DNA from 3 places in the Streptomyces sp. BF23-19 genome. Region 1 is predicted to be linked to each of the others. Evidence: riboswitches for the same ligand, from Rfam matches in the RefSeq annotation. Region 1 holds a riboswitch; each other region holds the start of a gene.

What was found. Region 1 has a riboswitch for thiamine pyrophosphate ahead of AB8A24_RS14125 (thiamine ABC transporter substrate-binding protein). Riboswitches for the same ligand answer to the same signal wherever they lie in the genome.
Region 2: linked by a shared signal. The riboswitch ahead of thiC (phosphomethylpyrimidine synthase ThiC) and the one ahead of AB8A24_RS14125 (thiamine ABC transporter substrate-binding protein) in region 1 are both predicted to bind thiamine pyrophosphate.
Region 3: linked by a shared signal. The riboswitch ahead of thiO (glycine oxidase ThiO) and the one ahead of AB8A24_RS14125 (thiamine ABC transporter substrate-binding protein) in region 1 are both predicted to bind thiamine pyrophosphate.

Annotation. Positions count from the first base shown of each region.
Region 1 covers NZ_JBGBPT010000020.1:42,252-47,290, reverse strand. The annotation lists gene AB8A24_RS14135 (ABC transporter ATP-binding protein) at 1-127, opposite strand, end outside; gene AB8A24_RS14130 (ABC transporter permease) at 127-1,743, opposite strand; gene AB8A24_RS14125 (thiamine ABC transporter substrate-binding protein) at 1,839-2,939, opposite strand; TPP riboswitch at 3,025-3,134, opposite strand; gene rlmN (23S rRNA (adenine(2503)-C(2))-methyltransferase RlmN) at 3,193-4,305, opposite strand; gene AB8A24_RS14115 (phosphatidate cytidylyltransferase) at 4,399-5,039, opposite strand, start outside.
Region 2 covers NZ_JBGBPT010000002.1:121,216-126,254, reverse strand. The annotation lists gene thiC (phosphomethylpyrimidine synthase ThiC) at 1-1,658, opposite strand, end outside; TPP riboswitch at 1,653-1,798, opposite strand; gene AB8A24_RS01790 (YibE/F family protein) at 1,838-3,361, shown strand; gene AB8A24_RS01785 (SsgA family sporulation/cell division regulator) at 3,442-3,891, opposite strand; gene AB8A24_RS01780 (helix-turn-helix domain-containing protein) at 3,989-4,735, opposite strand; gene AB8A24_RS01775 (DUF5326 family protein) at 5,032-5,039, opposite strand, start outside.
Region 3 covers NZ_JBGBPT010000063.1:18,609-23,647, reverse strand. The annotation lists gene pknB (Stk1 family PASTA domain-containing Ser/Thr kinase) at 1-960, opposite strand, end outside; gene AB8A24_RS29735 (thiazole synthase) at 1,066-1,860, opposite strand; gene thiS (sulfur carrier protein ThiS) at 1,866-2,066, opposite strand; gene thiO (glycine oxidase ThiO) at 2,063-3,244, opposite strand; TPP riboswitch at 3,242-3,353, opposite strand; gene AB8A24_RS29720 (FAD-dependent oxidoreductase) at 3,435-4,655, shown strand; gene AB8A24_RS29715 (Rv2175c family DNA-binding protein) at 4,872-5,039, shown strand, end outside.

The DNA of each region.
Region 1 (5,039 bases):
TGCCGCTCGGTCCCAACACGCACACGACCTCGTGCTCGGCGACCGTGAGGTCCACGCCGTCCAGGGCGTACTGCGCCGCGCGCTCACCGAAGCGGACCGACACCCCCTCCAGCTGAAGCAGTGTCATCAGAATTCTCCGGAGGTCTTGTCGGGGCGCAGTCGCTCCAGTAGCAGCAGGGACACCGCGCACACCAGCATCAGAATCGTGCTCAGGGCCATCGCCTGCCCGTAGTTCAGCTCTCCGGCCCGCCCCAGCAGCCGCGCCACGGCCACCGGCAGCGTCGGCCGGTCCGCCCGCGCGATGAACACGGTCGCGCCGAACTCCCCCAGGGATACCGCGAAGGCGAACCCGGCCGCGATCAGCAGCGCCCGCCGCACCAGCGGAAGGTCCACCTCCCGCCAGGCCCGCAGCGGCGACGCGCCGAGCACCGCGGCGGCCTCGCGCAACCGCCCGTCCACCGCGCGCAGCACCGGCAGCATGGTGCGTACGACGAAGGGCACGCCCACCAGGGCCTGCGCCAGCGGCACCAGGATCCATGAGGTCCGCAGATCCAGCGGTGGCTCGTCCAGGGTGATCAGGAAGCCGAAGCCCACGGTCACGGCGGACACCCCGAGCGGCAGCATCAGCAGCGCGTCGAAGCCGCGTACGAAGCGGCCCTCGCGCCGGGTCAGCGCCGCGGCCGCGAGCCCCCCGATGACCAGGGCGATCGCGGTGGCGGCGAGCGCGTACTGCAGGGAGTTCCAGATCGCCTCCAGCGGGGCCACCAGGAAGGTCCCGCCGCCGGCGCCCGCGTCCTGCAGCGCCCGGTAGTAGCCGAGGCCGTAGCCGCCGGGGGTGTCGAAGGACCGCTCGACCAGCACGCCCAGCGGCGCCGCGATCAGCAGCGCGACGGTCAGCAGCACCCCTCCCAGCAGCGTGCGCTGCGCCCAGCCGCGCGGCCGGTGGGTGGTGCGTCCCGGGTCCACCAAGCTCAGGGCGGTCTCGCGCTTGCGCACGGTCCAGGCGTGCACGGCGAGGATCGCGCCGATCGCGGCGAACTGCACCATCGTCAGGACGGCCGCCGTCGGCAGGTCCAGGAGCTGCGCGGTCTGCCGGTAGACCTCCACCTCCAGGGTGGAGTACGCGGGTCCGCCGAGGATCAGTACGACGCCGAAGGAGCTGAAGGTGAACAGGAACACCATCAGGGAGGCGGCGGCCACCGCCGGGGCCAGCGCGGGCAGCGTCACCCGCCGCCAGGCGGTGAACCGGCCGGCGCCCAGCACGCGGGCGGCCTCCTCCTGGCGCGGATCGAGCTGGGCCCACAGCCCGCCGACCGTGCGGACGACGACGGCGTAGTTGAAGAAGACGTGCGCGAGCAGGATCGCCCAGACGGTGGTGTCGAGCCGGACTCCGACCAGGTCGTCCAACAGCCCGCCCCGCCCCAGCAGCGCGAGAAAAGCGGTGCCGACCACCACGGTCGGCAGCACGAAGGGCACGGTCACCACGGCGCGCAGCAGCTGCTTGCCCGGGAACTCGAAGCGCGCGAAGACGTACGCGGCGGGGAGGGCGATCAGCAGGGTGAGCAGGGTGGAGGCGAACGCCTGCCAGGTGGTGAACCACAGCACGTCGGCGATGTCGGGGCGGCCCAGCACCTCCGCGAACCGGCCGAACTGCCATCCCTCGTCGGTCTTCAGGCCGCGCCCGACGATCGCGGCGACGGGGTAGGCGAAGAACAGCCCGAAGAAGGCGAGGGGGACGGCCATCAGGGCGAACCGCACGGCGGTCGCCCGTGCCCCCTCGCGGGGGCCGGAGCCCGGCGTGGCGCCCCCCGACGCCACGCCCGGCTCCTTGGTACCGCTTACTTCACGACGAGCGCGGTCCATGCCTTGACCCACTGCTCACGGTTCTTGGCGATGGTCTCGGGAGCCACGTTCTCGGGCTTCTCGACCACCACACCGTGCTTGGTGAACAGCTCCGGCAGGGCGGCGTCCTTCGTCACCGGGTTCACGAACATCTGGAGCGGCATGTCCTCCTGGAACTTCTTGCTGACCAGGAAGTCCACGAGGGCCTTTCCGCCCTCCTCGTTCTTGGCGCCCTTGAGCAGACCCGCGAACTCGATCTGGCGGAAGCAGGTGCCGGTGGAGACGCCCGTGGGGGCCTCGGTCGGCTGGGGCTCGCCGTACAGGACCTCGACCGGCGGGCTGGAGGCGTACGAGACGACCAGCGGGCGGTCGCCCTTGGCCTTCTTGCCGCCCGCGGAGCCGGAGAAGCGCTCGTTGTAGGCCTGCTCCCAGCCGTCGACGACCTCGACGCCGTTGGCCTTGAGCTTGCTCCAGTAGTCCTTCCAGCCGTCCTCGCCGTACTTGCCGACGGAGGCGAGCAGGAAGCCGAGGCCGGGCGAGGAGGTCGCGGCGTTCTCGGTGACCAGCAGGTTCTTGTACTCCGGCTTGGTCAGGTCGTCCAGCGTCTGCGGCGGGGCGATCTTCTTCTCGGTGAAGTACGCCTTGTCGTAGTTGACGCAGATGTCGCCGGAGTCGATCGGGGTGACCCGGTGCTCCTTGTCGAGCACGTACTCGGGCTTGACCTCGGCGAGGCCCTTGGCCTCGTAGGGGGTGAAGATGCCGTTGTCGAGGGCGCGCGAGAGGAGGGTGTTGTCGACGCCGAAGAAGACGTCACCGCGCGGGGAGCCCTTGGTGAGGATCTCCTGGTTCAGGGCCGCGCCGGCGTCCCCGGACTTCAGGACCTTGACCGTGTAGCCGCTCTGCTGCTCGAACTCCTTGAGGACCGATTCGGTCACGTTGAAGGAGTCGTGGGAGACGAGCGTGACGGTCTTGGACTTCGGGGCGTCGCTCGCGCCGGCGGGCTTGTCCTTGGTGTCGCCGCCGCCGCAGGCGCTGAGCGTGGTGACGCCCAGCGCGGCCGCGAGCGCGACGCCCGCGATCTTCTTGGTGGTGCTCATCGGTGAATTCCTCCTGGGATGTCCAGGAGAAGACGCGGCCCTGCCCGGCGCTCTGCGAGAGCGGACGCCGGGCAGGGCGCAACAGCAAGAGTGGTGACCGAACTTCCTACCCCGAATGACCGGGGCGAGGTTCAGAGGGTCTGCGGATGACGGATACCGCACTCTCAGCGCTGTGGCGCTCCCCTGTCGGAATATGAAATTGGTTCGGCCACAGGGTACCCCGTGGCCGAATAGCGTCGAACAGAGGCGGAATCTAGCGTTCCGAGGCGGCCAGCTGGCCGCACGCTCCGTCGATCTCCTGGCCCCGGGTGTCCCGTACGGTCACCGGCACACCGTGGCGGGCGATGGCCTCCACGAAGGCCTTCTCGTCCTCGGGCCGCGAGGCGGTCCACTTGGAGCCCGGCGTCGGGTTGAGCGGGATCAGGTTGACGTGTACGCGCTTGCCCTTGAGCAGCTTGCCCAGGAGGTCACCGCGCCAGGCCTGGTCGTTGATGTCGCGGATCAGGGCGTACTCGATGGAGATCCGGCGGCCGGACTTCTCGGCGTACTCCCAGGCGGCGCCGAGCACCTCGCGAACGTTCCAGCGGGTGTTCACGGGGACGAGGGTGTCGCGCAGCTCGTCGTCGGGCGCGTGCAGCGAGACGGCGAGGCGGCACTTGAAGCCCTCGTCGGCGAAGCGCAGCATGGCCGGAACCAGGCCGACGGTGGAGACGGTGATGCCGCGCTGCGACAGACCGAGGCCGTCGGGCTCCGGGTCGGTGAGCCGGCGGATGGCGCCGACCACGCGGTTGTAGTTGGCGAGCGGCTCGCCCATGCCCATGAAGACGATGTTCGACAGCCGGGCCGGGCCACCGGGGACCTCGCCGTCGCGCAGTGCGCGCATGCCGTCGACGATCTGGTGCACGATCTCGGCGGTGGACAGGTTGCGGTCCAGGCCCGCCTGGCCGGTGGCGCAGAACGGACAGTTCATACCGCAGCCGGCCTGAGAGGAGATGCACATGGTGACCCGGTCGGGGTAGCGCATGAGCACGGACTCGACGAGCGTGCCGTCGTGCAGCTTCCACAGGGTCTTGCGGGTGGTGTCGTCGTCGCACGAGATGTGCCGGATGACGCTCATCAGGTCCGGCAGCAGCTCCTGCTGGAGCTTCTCCCGCGAGCCCGCCGGGATGTCGGTCCACTCGGCCGGGTCGTGCGCGTACCGGGCGAAGTAGTGCTGCGAGAGCTGCTTGGCCCGGAACGGCTTCTCGCCGATCGCGGCGACCGCCTCGCGGCGCTCGGCCGGGGTCAGGTCGGCAAGGTGCCGGGGCGGCTTCTTGACCCCGCGAGGGGCGACGAAGGTGAGCTCTCCCGGAACGGGGCGGGCCATGGCAGGTACTCCTTGTAAGACGAAAGGCGCGCCGCAGAAGCAGCGCGCCTTCCAAGAGTAACCGCCCGGCGTCCTGCGACGCCTTTTCGCAGGTCAGCCAGTACCTACGAAGGCTGCCAGCAGCAGCCACACCACGGGGGCCGTCGGAAGCAGGGAGTCCAGGCGGTCCATGATGCCGCCGTGTCCCGGCAGCAGGGTGCCCATGTCCTTGATGCCGAGGTCCCGCTTGATCATCGACTCGCCCAGGTCGCCCAGGGTGGCGCTGACCGCGACCGCGAGGCCCAGCAGCAGACCCTGCCACCAGGAGCCGCCGTCGATCAGGAACTCCATGCACAGCGCGCCGGCCACCATCGCGAAGGCCACCGCGCCGAACAGTCCCTCGCGGGTCTTGCCGGGGCTGATGCGCGGCGCGAGCTTCGTCTTGCCGAAGCGCCAGCCGACCGCGTAGGCCCCGGTGTCGCTGACCACGGTCAGGAGCAGGAAGGTGATCACGCGCTGGGGACCGTCGTCGGCGGTGAGCAGCATCGCGACGAAGGTGGCCAGGAAGGGCACGTAGAAGGCCGCGAAGGCGCCCGCCGTGACGTCCTTGAGGTAGTCCTCGGGCGGTTCGGTCATCCGCCACACCAGGACCGCCAGCACGGTCAGGGCCATCGCGACCCAGGCGCCCTCGGCCCCCCGGACGTATCCGGCGATGACCATGGCGGCGCCACCGACCGCGAGCGGGACCAGCGGGG
Region 2 (5,039 bases), on a different contig from region 1:
TTCATCGAGCAGAACTTCGGACCGCACATCGAGCAGAAGTGCGCGGTCTTGGCCGGCTCCGCCGGGAGGGTCTCGTCGTGGAACTCACGGGCCGTGTCCGGGTCCAGGGCCAGGTTGAACTGGTCCTCCCAGCGGAACTCGAACCGCGCGTCCGACAGGGCGTCGTCCCACTCCTGGGCGCCCGGGTGCCCCTTGGCCAGGTCCGCGGCGTGCGCCGCGATCTTGTACGTGATGACGCCGGTCTTGACGTCGTCACGGTTGGGCAGGCCCAGGTGCTCCTTGGGCGTCACGTAGCAGAGCATCGCGGTACCCCACCAGGCGATCATCGCGGCGCCGATGCCCGAGGTGATGTGGTCGTAGGCGGGCGCGACGTCCGTGGTCAGCGGGCCGAGCGTGTAGAACGGCGCCTCCTCGCAGATCTCCTGCTGGAGGTCGATGTTCTCCTTGATCTTGTGCATCGGGACGTGGCCCGGGCCCTCGATCATCGTCTGGACGTTGTGGCGCTTGGCGATCGTGTTCAGCTCGCCCAGCGTCTTCAGCTCGGCGAACTGGGCCGCGTCGTTGGCGTCCGCGATCGAGCCGGGGCGCAGACCGTCGCCGAGGGAGTACGTGACGTCGTACGTCGCGAGGATCTCGCAGAGCTCCTCGAAGTTCGTGTAGAGGAAGTTCTCCTTGTGGTGCGCGAGGCACCACGCGGCCATGATCGAGCCACCGCGCGAGACGATGCCGGTCTTGCGGCGGGCGGTCAGCGGCACGTAGGGCAGCAGCACGCCGGCGTGGACCGTCATGTAGTCGACGCCCTGCTCGGCCTGCTCGATGACCGTGTCCTTGTAGATCTCCCAGGTCAGGTCCTCGGCACGGCCGTCGACCTTTTCCAGCGCCTGGTAGAGCGGCACGGTGCCGATCGGGACGGGGGAGTTGCGCAGCACCCACTCGCGGGTGGTGTGGATGTTGCGGCCGGTCGAGAGGTCCATGACCGTGTCGGCGCCCCACTTGGTCGCCCAGGTCATCTTGTCGACCTCCTCCTCGATGGAGGAGGTGACCGCGGAGTTGCCGATGTTGGCGTTGACCTTCACCAGGAACCGCTTGCCGATGATCATCGGCTCGATCTCGGGGTGGTTCACGTTCGCCGGAAGTACCGCGCGACCTGCGGCGATCTCCTCGCGAACGACCTCGGGGGAGACGTTCTCGCGGATCGCGACGTACTCCATCTCCGGGGTGATCTCGCCCCGGCGGGCGTACGCGAGCTGCGTGACGGCGGCGCCGTCGCGGCCACGGCGGGGCTGGCGGGGACGGCCCGGGAAGACCGCGTCGAGGTTCTTGAGGCCCCCGCGCGGCGAGGTGTGCTTGATGCCGTCGTCCTCGGGGCGCACGGGGCGGCCCGCGTACTCCTCGGTGTCCCCGCGGCTGATGATCCAGTTCTCGCGCAGCGGCGCGAGACCGCGGCGGACGTCGGTCTCGATCTGCGGGTCGGTGTACGGACCGGACGTGTCGTAGAGCGTCACGTCCTTGCCGTTGGTGAGGTGGACCTGGCGGACCGGCACCCGGAGGTCGGGGCGGGAGCCCGCCAGGTATCCCTTGTGCCAGCCCGGCTGGCGCTCGGTCTGGCCGTCGGCGTCCTGGCTGACGGCAGGCGTGCGTGCGTCCTGAATGGTCATGAGACCTGATCTCCCTACGCCGGCATTACCCGGTAACAGGTTCGGCGGTCGACGCAGCCTCTTCCCGTAGGCATCTGTGATGCCCTTACGGTGATCAGCGTCCTCTCAGCCCGGTGCTCCGAGCTCCCGCGTTGTGCAAAGGTGCCCCCACGCTAGCGTCATCCATGGCGTGCTGAACAGTGGGCCCCCTCATCTCTTGCGATGATCTGCTGGTGACGCCCTCGCCGCAGCCCCCCACCGAGCCCACAGAGACCGTTGGCCACATCGGCCACCCGCATGCGAGCCCCGAACCGTCCGCCAGACCGTCCGACGGGCACTCCGACCGGCGCTCCGACGGCCATTCGGACCCGCATTCCGACCCGCATTCCGGCGGGGACTCCGGCGGGCGCCCCTCGGATCGGTCCCACGATCACGGACACGGACACAGCCATGGCCACGGCCCGGCGGCCCCCGTCTCGAAGCACCTGCGCAAGGTCATCGCCGCCGTGCTGATCCCCTTCGCCGCGGCCGTCTTCGTCGGCATGGTGGTGCTCTGGCCGGGCGGCGCCCCCGGCCACGAGCGCACGGGGGTGGGGTTCGACCGGCAGACCCAGCAGGGCGTGGTCACCTCGCTCGAACAGGTCGACTGCAAAACCGTGAACGCCGCCCAGGTACCGACGACCGCCGCTCCTTCCACCCCGGAGGGCCGCCAGGCGCAGGCCGAGCAGACCGGTGAGTGCAAGAAGGCCACCGTCGAGGTCAGCAGCGGCCCGGACAAGGGCCGCACCTTCGTGGAGGTCGTCCAGCCGGGCGCACCACGGCAGTTGGAGGACGGTCAGGAGGTGGTGGTGGCCTACGCGCCGGACGCGCCGCGCGACCTCCAGTACTCGGTGATCGACGTGAACCGCAAGCTCCCGATGGCGCTGCTGGCCGGCATCTTCGCGGCCGCCGTCGTCCTCGTCGGGCGGATGCGCGGGCTGTTCGCGCTGGTCGCGCTGGTGGTCAGCTTCGGCGTGCTGACCCTCTTCATCCTCCCGGCCATCCTGCAGGGTTCGAACCCGCTGGTCGTCGCGGTGGTCGGGGCGAGCGCCATCATGCTGATCGCGCTCTACATGTGCCACGGGCTGACCGCCCGTACGTCGGTGGCCGTTCTCGGCACGCTCGTCTCGCTGTTGCTGATCGGGCTGCTCGGTTCGGGGTTCATCGACTGGGCGTTCCTCAGCGGCAACACCGACGACAACACCGGGCTGATCCACGGGCTGTACCCGGACATCGACATGAGTGGTTTGCTGCTCGCAGGCGTGATCATCGGCTCGCTGGGCGTGCTCGACGACGTGACGGTCACCCAGACGTCGGCGGTGTGGGAACTGCACCACGCGGACCCCTCGATGGGGCCGCGCGCCCTCTACCGGGCGGCGATCAGGATCGGTCGCGACCACATCGCGTCGGTGGTCAACACGCTGGTACTGGCCTACGCGGGTGCCGCGCTGCCACTGCTCCTGCTGTTCTCGATCGCGAACAGCAGCATGGGTTCGGTGGCCAACAGCGAGCTGGTGGCGGAGGAGATCGTACGGACCCTCGTGGGGTCGATCGGCCTGGTGGCCTCGGTGCCCGTGACAACGGCGCTGGCCGCGCTGGTGGTTTCCGCCGACCGACCGGGATCCCCGGCCGGCGCCCCGGCCGCAGGGCCGGTCCGCGGCCGGGGGCGGCGGCGCAAGCGCTGATCAGCGGATCAACCGATCGGCCGGTCAGCTGGTCAGCTGGTCAACCGATCAGCCGGTCAGCTGGTCAGCCGGTCAGCCGGTCAGCCGGCGTTCTGCTCGTTCTGCTGCGATTCGGCGAGGATCTTGCCGAGGGCCTCGTCGAGGTTCTCCTCGAAGTCCCCGAGGTTGCGCTCCTGTCCGAGGGGAACGATCCGGTCGGTCCGGTCGAGGAACGCGACGAGCGGCGCAGCGCTGGCGCGGAACAGGGCCCGGTCGCCGCCGACCTGGAGGCGGATGTGGACGTCGGACAGATCCTCCGGGTGGGTGGGGGCGATGTGCACATCGCCGTCACCGCATGGCTTGTTGATGCCGTCGAGAAGGAGTTCCCGGCCGAACGCCCAGGTCACGGGCGCATCTCCGGGAAGGTGGAAGGTCAGGCGGACTGCGTAGGGGTCGCGTGCGTCGTACCGGAGTTCCACCGGAATCCGGAACGAGAGCTCCTCGGAAACGAGGAAGCTCATCATGACCTCTGCCTGTACCGACTCGCGCATTGACTACCCCGCTGTAGTTGAAGTGGCCAGGAATGATCCCCCAGGACCCACTTGACAAGAGTGGTGGAAGCGGTAGCAGATCACAAGGAGTGAGTTTTCAGATACTGATAGAGAACGAGAGGGTGCTCAACAGCGCGCCTACTTCACTCTGTAGCCGATTGACTACATAGAGCAATCGTTCTTCTTGGTGCAGAGGGAGAGAAATGGCCATCGTCGCGACCGTATCGCCGGCCGTAATGGGGATGGCGGCACAGATCGTGCCGAGGGCATATTCCTGACGTTCGATCACCGGCTGCATTCGCCCGAGCGCCCCGATCCGGTTTTCCAGGGACCGTAGATCGCGGACGGTATAGGGGGTGATGGCCTCGACCGGATGACGGTCGTAGTAGTCCTTGCGCGTCTTCTCGTCGAGTTGCCCGAGCAGGCACTGCCCGATGGCGTGCGCATGGCCGGTCTCACGGAAGTCGGCCCACTCCTCGCAGGCCGGGCTGGTCGGAGTGTCCGAGACACCCACGACCTCGATCTCACCCTCGCGGTAGACCGCGAAGTAGACGGGGGCCCCGACCGCGTCGCGGAAGTGAGCGAGCGAGTCGAGGATCATGCTGCGACGTTTCTGCTGGAGTCCCCCACCGGCGAGCCGCGCCGCGGCCTCGCCCAGTACGAACACTCCGCGCACTCGGCGCAGATAGCCCTCGTGCGTCAGTGTGCGCAGCAGGTGGTACGCGGTGGGAAGCGGAAGCCCGGCCTCACGCGCCAGCTGTTTTGCCGGGGCTCCCTCGCTATGGGACCCCGCCGCTTCGAGCAGCCTCAGCGCGCGCTGCACCGAAGCGATCAGAGTCGGCACACCGGCATTGTGAACCGGAGACAAAGCTCACCCCCAGGCGTGGCGGCGGGCCTTTGGGGAGGCCCACCCTGCGGGGGCCGCCCCCGCGCGTGCCGTGGCTCCTGGGGGGTCGTACTCGGCGGCTCGTTTGCGTCGCCGCAGGTCAGGGCGGCAGGTCGGAGCGGTTGTACCGGCTTTCGGTGCCCAGGGAACGGCATAGATTGCCACTCTATCCACCGATTCCGGGGATGTGAGCCGTTCAGGGGGTCATGTTCCCTCACCTGGCTCAATCCCGGATCCGCCCGGACCGCTCCTGGTCACCACT
Region 3 (5,039 bases), on a different contig from region 1:
GGTGTGCTGCACGGGCTGCTGCGCGACCACCGGGCGCGGGATCACACCCGTACGGTCCTCGGCGGACGAACGTTCCTCGGCGTGCGCCTGCGGCGGTACGGCGTCCAGCTCGGCGTCGCTGAGCTGCGCGCGGGCCTCACGGGTGAGGCCGAGCAGGGCGGCCGCGTCGTAGGGACGCAGATCGGGATTGCGGGCGGCGGCCTGCGCGACCAGCTCGTCGAGCCCGACGGCGAGCCCCGGGACCACGGCCGACGGGGGCGGGACGTCCTCGTGCAGGTGCTGGTAGAGCACCTGCGCGGCGGTTCCGCCGAGGTGGGGCTTGGAGCCGGTGAGCATCTCGTAGAGGACGACACCGCAGGCGTAGACGTCCACGCGGGTGTCGGTGACGCCGTTCTCGATCTGCTCGGGGGCCAGGTAGGAGACCGTACCGAGGACGGAGCCCGTGGTGTTGGTCACCGAGTCGACCGACCGGACCAGCCCGAAGTCGGCCACCTTCACCCGGCCGTCGTCCCCGATCAGGACGTTCTCGGGCTTCATGTCGCGGTGGACGAAGCCGGCCCGGTGGGCGGCGCCGAGGGCGGCGAGCACCGGTTCGAGGATGTCGAGGGCGGCCCGGGGCCGGAGCGCGCCGCGCTCGCGGAGCACGTCGCGCAGGGTGCAGCCGGAGACGTACTCCATGGCCAGGTACACGTACGGGCCGTCCGTGCCCTGGTCGAAGACGGCGACCACGTTCGGGTGCGCGAGCCGGGCCACGGACTTCGCCTCGCGGATGAACCGGTCGACGAAGGCGGCGTCGGCGGCGAGCGCCGGGTGCATCACCTTCAGGGCGAGCACCCGGTCGAGGCGGGTGTCGACGGCCCGGTAGACCGTGGCCATGCCGCCGGCCGCGATGCGGGCGTCGATGCGGTAGCGGCCGTCGAGCACGCGCCCGACGAGGGGGTCATCCAGGGTCGTATCCACCCGGCGATTCTACGAGCCGCCACCCGGCACCCGTCCTGGGCGGGTCGCCTTGCAGCGCACCTGTGACGTGTACGGTCCCGCACACGCGGGCATTCGTACGCCTCCTCAGAACGCCGGGCGTTCCGGGTCCAGGCTTGCGCGGCCGTCCGTGGGGGAGGACGCTTCCGCGAAGCGGCGTTGGGGGATGCGGCCCGCGCGGAAGGCGAGGCGGCCCGCCGAGACGGCGTCCCGCATGGCCGACGCCATGAGGACCGGTTCCTGTGCGCGGGTCACCGCCGAGGCCAGCATCACCGCCGCGCAGCCCAGTTCCATCGCCAGGGCCGCGTCGGACGCCGTGCCCGCGCCCGCGTCCAGGATGACCGGGACCGACGCGCGTTCCGTGATCAGCTCGAAGTTGTGCGGGTTGCGGATGCCCATGCCGGATCCGATGGGGGACCCGAGCGGCATGATCGCCGCGCAGCCCACGTCCTCCAGCTTCCGTGCGAGCACCGGGTCGTCGTTGGTGTACGGGAGCACCGTGAAGCCCTCGTCGACCAGGATCTCGGCGGCGTCCAGCAGCTCGACGCCGTCCGGCAGGAGGGTCCGTTCGTCCGCGACCACCTCCAGCTTGATCCAGTCCGTGCCGAGCGCCTCCCGGGCCAGCCGGGCCGTGAGGACGGCCTCGCCCGCCGTGAAGCAGCCCGCCGTGTTGGGGAGGACGGAGATGCCGAGCTTGGTCAACACGGACAGGACGGAGCCCTGGACCGTGGGGTCCAGCCGCCGCATCGCGACCGTGGTGAGTTCGGTTCCGGAGGCGACGAGGGCGCGTTCCAGGATGTCCAGGCTCGGGGCCCCGCCCGTGCCCATGATCAGGCGGGAGGTGAAGGTCCGGCCGCCGAGGGTGAAGAGGTCGTCCGCCATGTCGGTCAGCCCCCCTGTACCGCGGTGAGGATCTCGACCCGGTCGCCTTCGCCCACGACGGTGGCGGGCCACTGCCCGCGCGGGACCACGGTCTCGTTGAGTGCGGCGGCGACGCCGGAGGGGGCGGAGGTCAGGGTGGCGACCACCGTGTCGAGGGTGGCGCCGGCCGCGACCTCGCGCGGTTCGCCGTTCACGGAGATGGTCATGCGTACGACTCCTGACGTTCGGCGGAGAACCGGCGGGGGGTGAAGGGGCGCGCGATCTCCGGCAGTTCGCCGGTGGCCAGCAGCTCGGCGAGGACCTCGCCGGTGAGGGGGGTCAGTAGCACCCCGTTGCGGTAGTGCCCGGTGGCCAGGTGCAGGCCCGGCAGGTCGGTCGGGCCGAGCAGCGGGGCGTTGTCGGGGGATCCGGGGCGCAGTCCCGCCCGGGTCTCGGTGAGCGGGAGTTCGGTGATGCCGGGGACCAGTTCGTGGGCGTCGCGCAGGAGTTCGTAGACCCCGCCCGCGGTGACGGTGGTGTCCCAGCCGAGTTCCTCGCTGGTGGCGCCGACGACGAGTTCGCCGTTCTCGCGCGGCACCAGGTAGACGTGGCTGCCGCGGACGACGGCCCGGACGGTCCGCGACAGGAACGGCGCGTAGGCGGCCGGCACCGTGAGCCGCAGGACCTGGCCCTTGACCGGCCGTACGGGGGCCACGACCTGCGGCGGCACGCCCGCCAGCCGGCCGGTGAACGAGCCCGCGGCGAGGACCACCTGGTCTGCGAGCAGCTCCGTACCGTCGTCGAGGAGGGCTCCGGTCGCCCGGTCGGTGGTGGTGAGCAGCCGCTGCGCGGCCGTCCGGTGGATGGTCACGCCGGCGCGTTCGCAGGCGGCCAGCAGGGCGGCCGCGAGTCGGCGGGGGTCGACCTGGTGGTCGCCGTCGACGCGCAGCCCGCCGCGTACGCCCGGGGCGAGCATGGGCTCCAGGCGGCGGCACTCGCGGCCGGTGAGCCACTCGGACTCCAGGCCGCAGCGGCGCTGCAGGGCGTGCAGTTCGCGCAGGTGGAGGCGGTCGTCGGCGTCGAGGGCGACGGCGAGGGTGCCGCAGGTGCGGTAGCCGATGTCCAGGCCGCCGCTCGCCTCGGCGAGTTCGGCGGCGAACTGCGGATAGCGTGCGGCGGAGGCGAGGCCGAGGCCGAGCAGGGCCTCCTCGCCGTAGTGCAGTTCGGTGACGGGGGCGAGCATGCCGGCCGCGACCTGGGCGGCGCCGCCGCCGGGTGCGGGGTCGGCGAGTACGGTGCGCAGCCCGCGCGCGGCGGCCCGCCAAGCGGTGACCAGGCCGATGATTCCGCCCCCGATGACGAGGACGTCGGATCCCGTGGCGGAACCCTTCCGAGATGAGTGCATGGGCGTCCAGCCCCTCCCTTCGCCGGCATGACCCGGATCAGGTTCGTACGGTCGGAGGCCGGCCAGCCTCCCTCTCAGCCCGGTGCGCCGGACTCCCGCGATAGGTACGGTGGCCAGACTAACCCGGCCGTGGAGGGCGGGTAAGGCGGCACCTATTCCTGACGGAGCGTCAGATGATTAGGGTGGCGGCGTGAGCGAGCAGACGGAACAGAATCAGCGAGGCGTCGTGATCGTCGGCGCCGGAATGGCCGGGGTGCAGACCGCCGTGGCCCTGCGCGAACAGGGCTTCACCGGCCCCGTGACCCTGCTGGGAGCCGAACCCCACCAGCCCTACGACCGCCCCCCGCTGTCCAAGGCGGTACTCCTCGGCAAGGCCGAGGACTCCGCCTTCGACGTGGACTTCGAAGGCCTCGACATCGACCTCAGGCTCGGCGTCGAGGTCACCGGACTGCGCGCCGCCGTCCACGAGCTGGACACCGAGACGGGACCCGTCCCCTACGGGACCCTCGTCCTGGCGACCGGCGCGCAGCCGCTGACCATCCCCGGCACCGAGGGCGTCCCGGGCGTGCACCTGCTGCGCACGCTGGACGACGCCGCCCGGCTGCGCCCGGTGCTGGCCGCCTCCCCCCGGGCCGTGGTCGTCGGGGCGGGCTGGATCGGCGCCGAGTTCGCCACCGCCGCCCGGGAGGCGGGCTGCGAGGTCACCGTGGTCGAGGCGGCGGACCGGGTCCTGGCGGGGGCGCTGCCCGCCGAGGTCACCGAGCCGATGGCGCGCTGGTACCAGGAGGCGGGCGCGGAGCTGATCACCGGGGCGAAGGTCGCCGGGATCGAGGAGGGGCGGGTCCTGCTGGCGGACGGGCGAGCCCTGCCCGCCGGCGCGGTGGTGGTGGGCATCGGCGCGCGCCCCGCCACCGGATGGCTGGACGGGACCGGCGTGGAACGCGGCCCCGACGGATCGATCACCGCGGACGCGTACCTGAGGACCTCGCTGCCCGGGGTGTACGCGGTCGGCGACTGCGCCTCCTTCCCCTCCGGGCGGTACGGGACGCGACTGCTCGTGCACCACTGGGACAACGCCCTGCAGGGGCCCAGGGCGGTCGCGGCGAACATCCTGGCCGGGGAGCCGGCCCAGGTCTACGACCCGGTGCCGTACTTCTGGTCGGAGCAGTTCGGCCGCTTCGTCCAGTACGCCGGCCACCACGGCGGGGCCGACACCCTGATCCTGCGCGGGGATCCGGCCGGCCCCACCTGGTCGGCGTGCTGGCTGCGCGACGGCGCACTGGTCGCGGTCCTGGCGGTGGGCCGCCCGCGCGACCTGGCGCAGGGTCGCAAGCTCATCGAGACGGGCGTCCCCGTGGACCCCGCCAAGGTCGGCGACCCCTCGGTCCCGCTGAAGTCGGCCACGGCCTGACGGCCGCCGGGCTCCGCCCGGACCCGCGCCTCGAACGCCGGCGAGGCTGGATCGTGGCTGCTGCCGTCCACCTGGTGGGGGCGGACGCCCGTAGGGAAATCTCGGCCCCGCCGGCGTTCGCGGCGCGGGGTCCGGGGCGGAGCCTCGGCATGGACCGCGACCCGGACGGGGCTGCTCAGGTACCGGCGGCGGAGCCGAGATGGCAGGCTTGTGTCTGTGACCGAGATTGACGCAAAGATCGATGCCCTTGTCCCCTCATGGCTGTACCTCCCCGACATCGCGGAGATGCTGAACATCGAGGTGACCCGGGTCCGCCAGATGGTCAAGGAAGGGCAGCTCATCGCCGTCCGCCGGGGCGAGAACCGCTCCCTGCAGGTGCCGGCT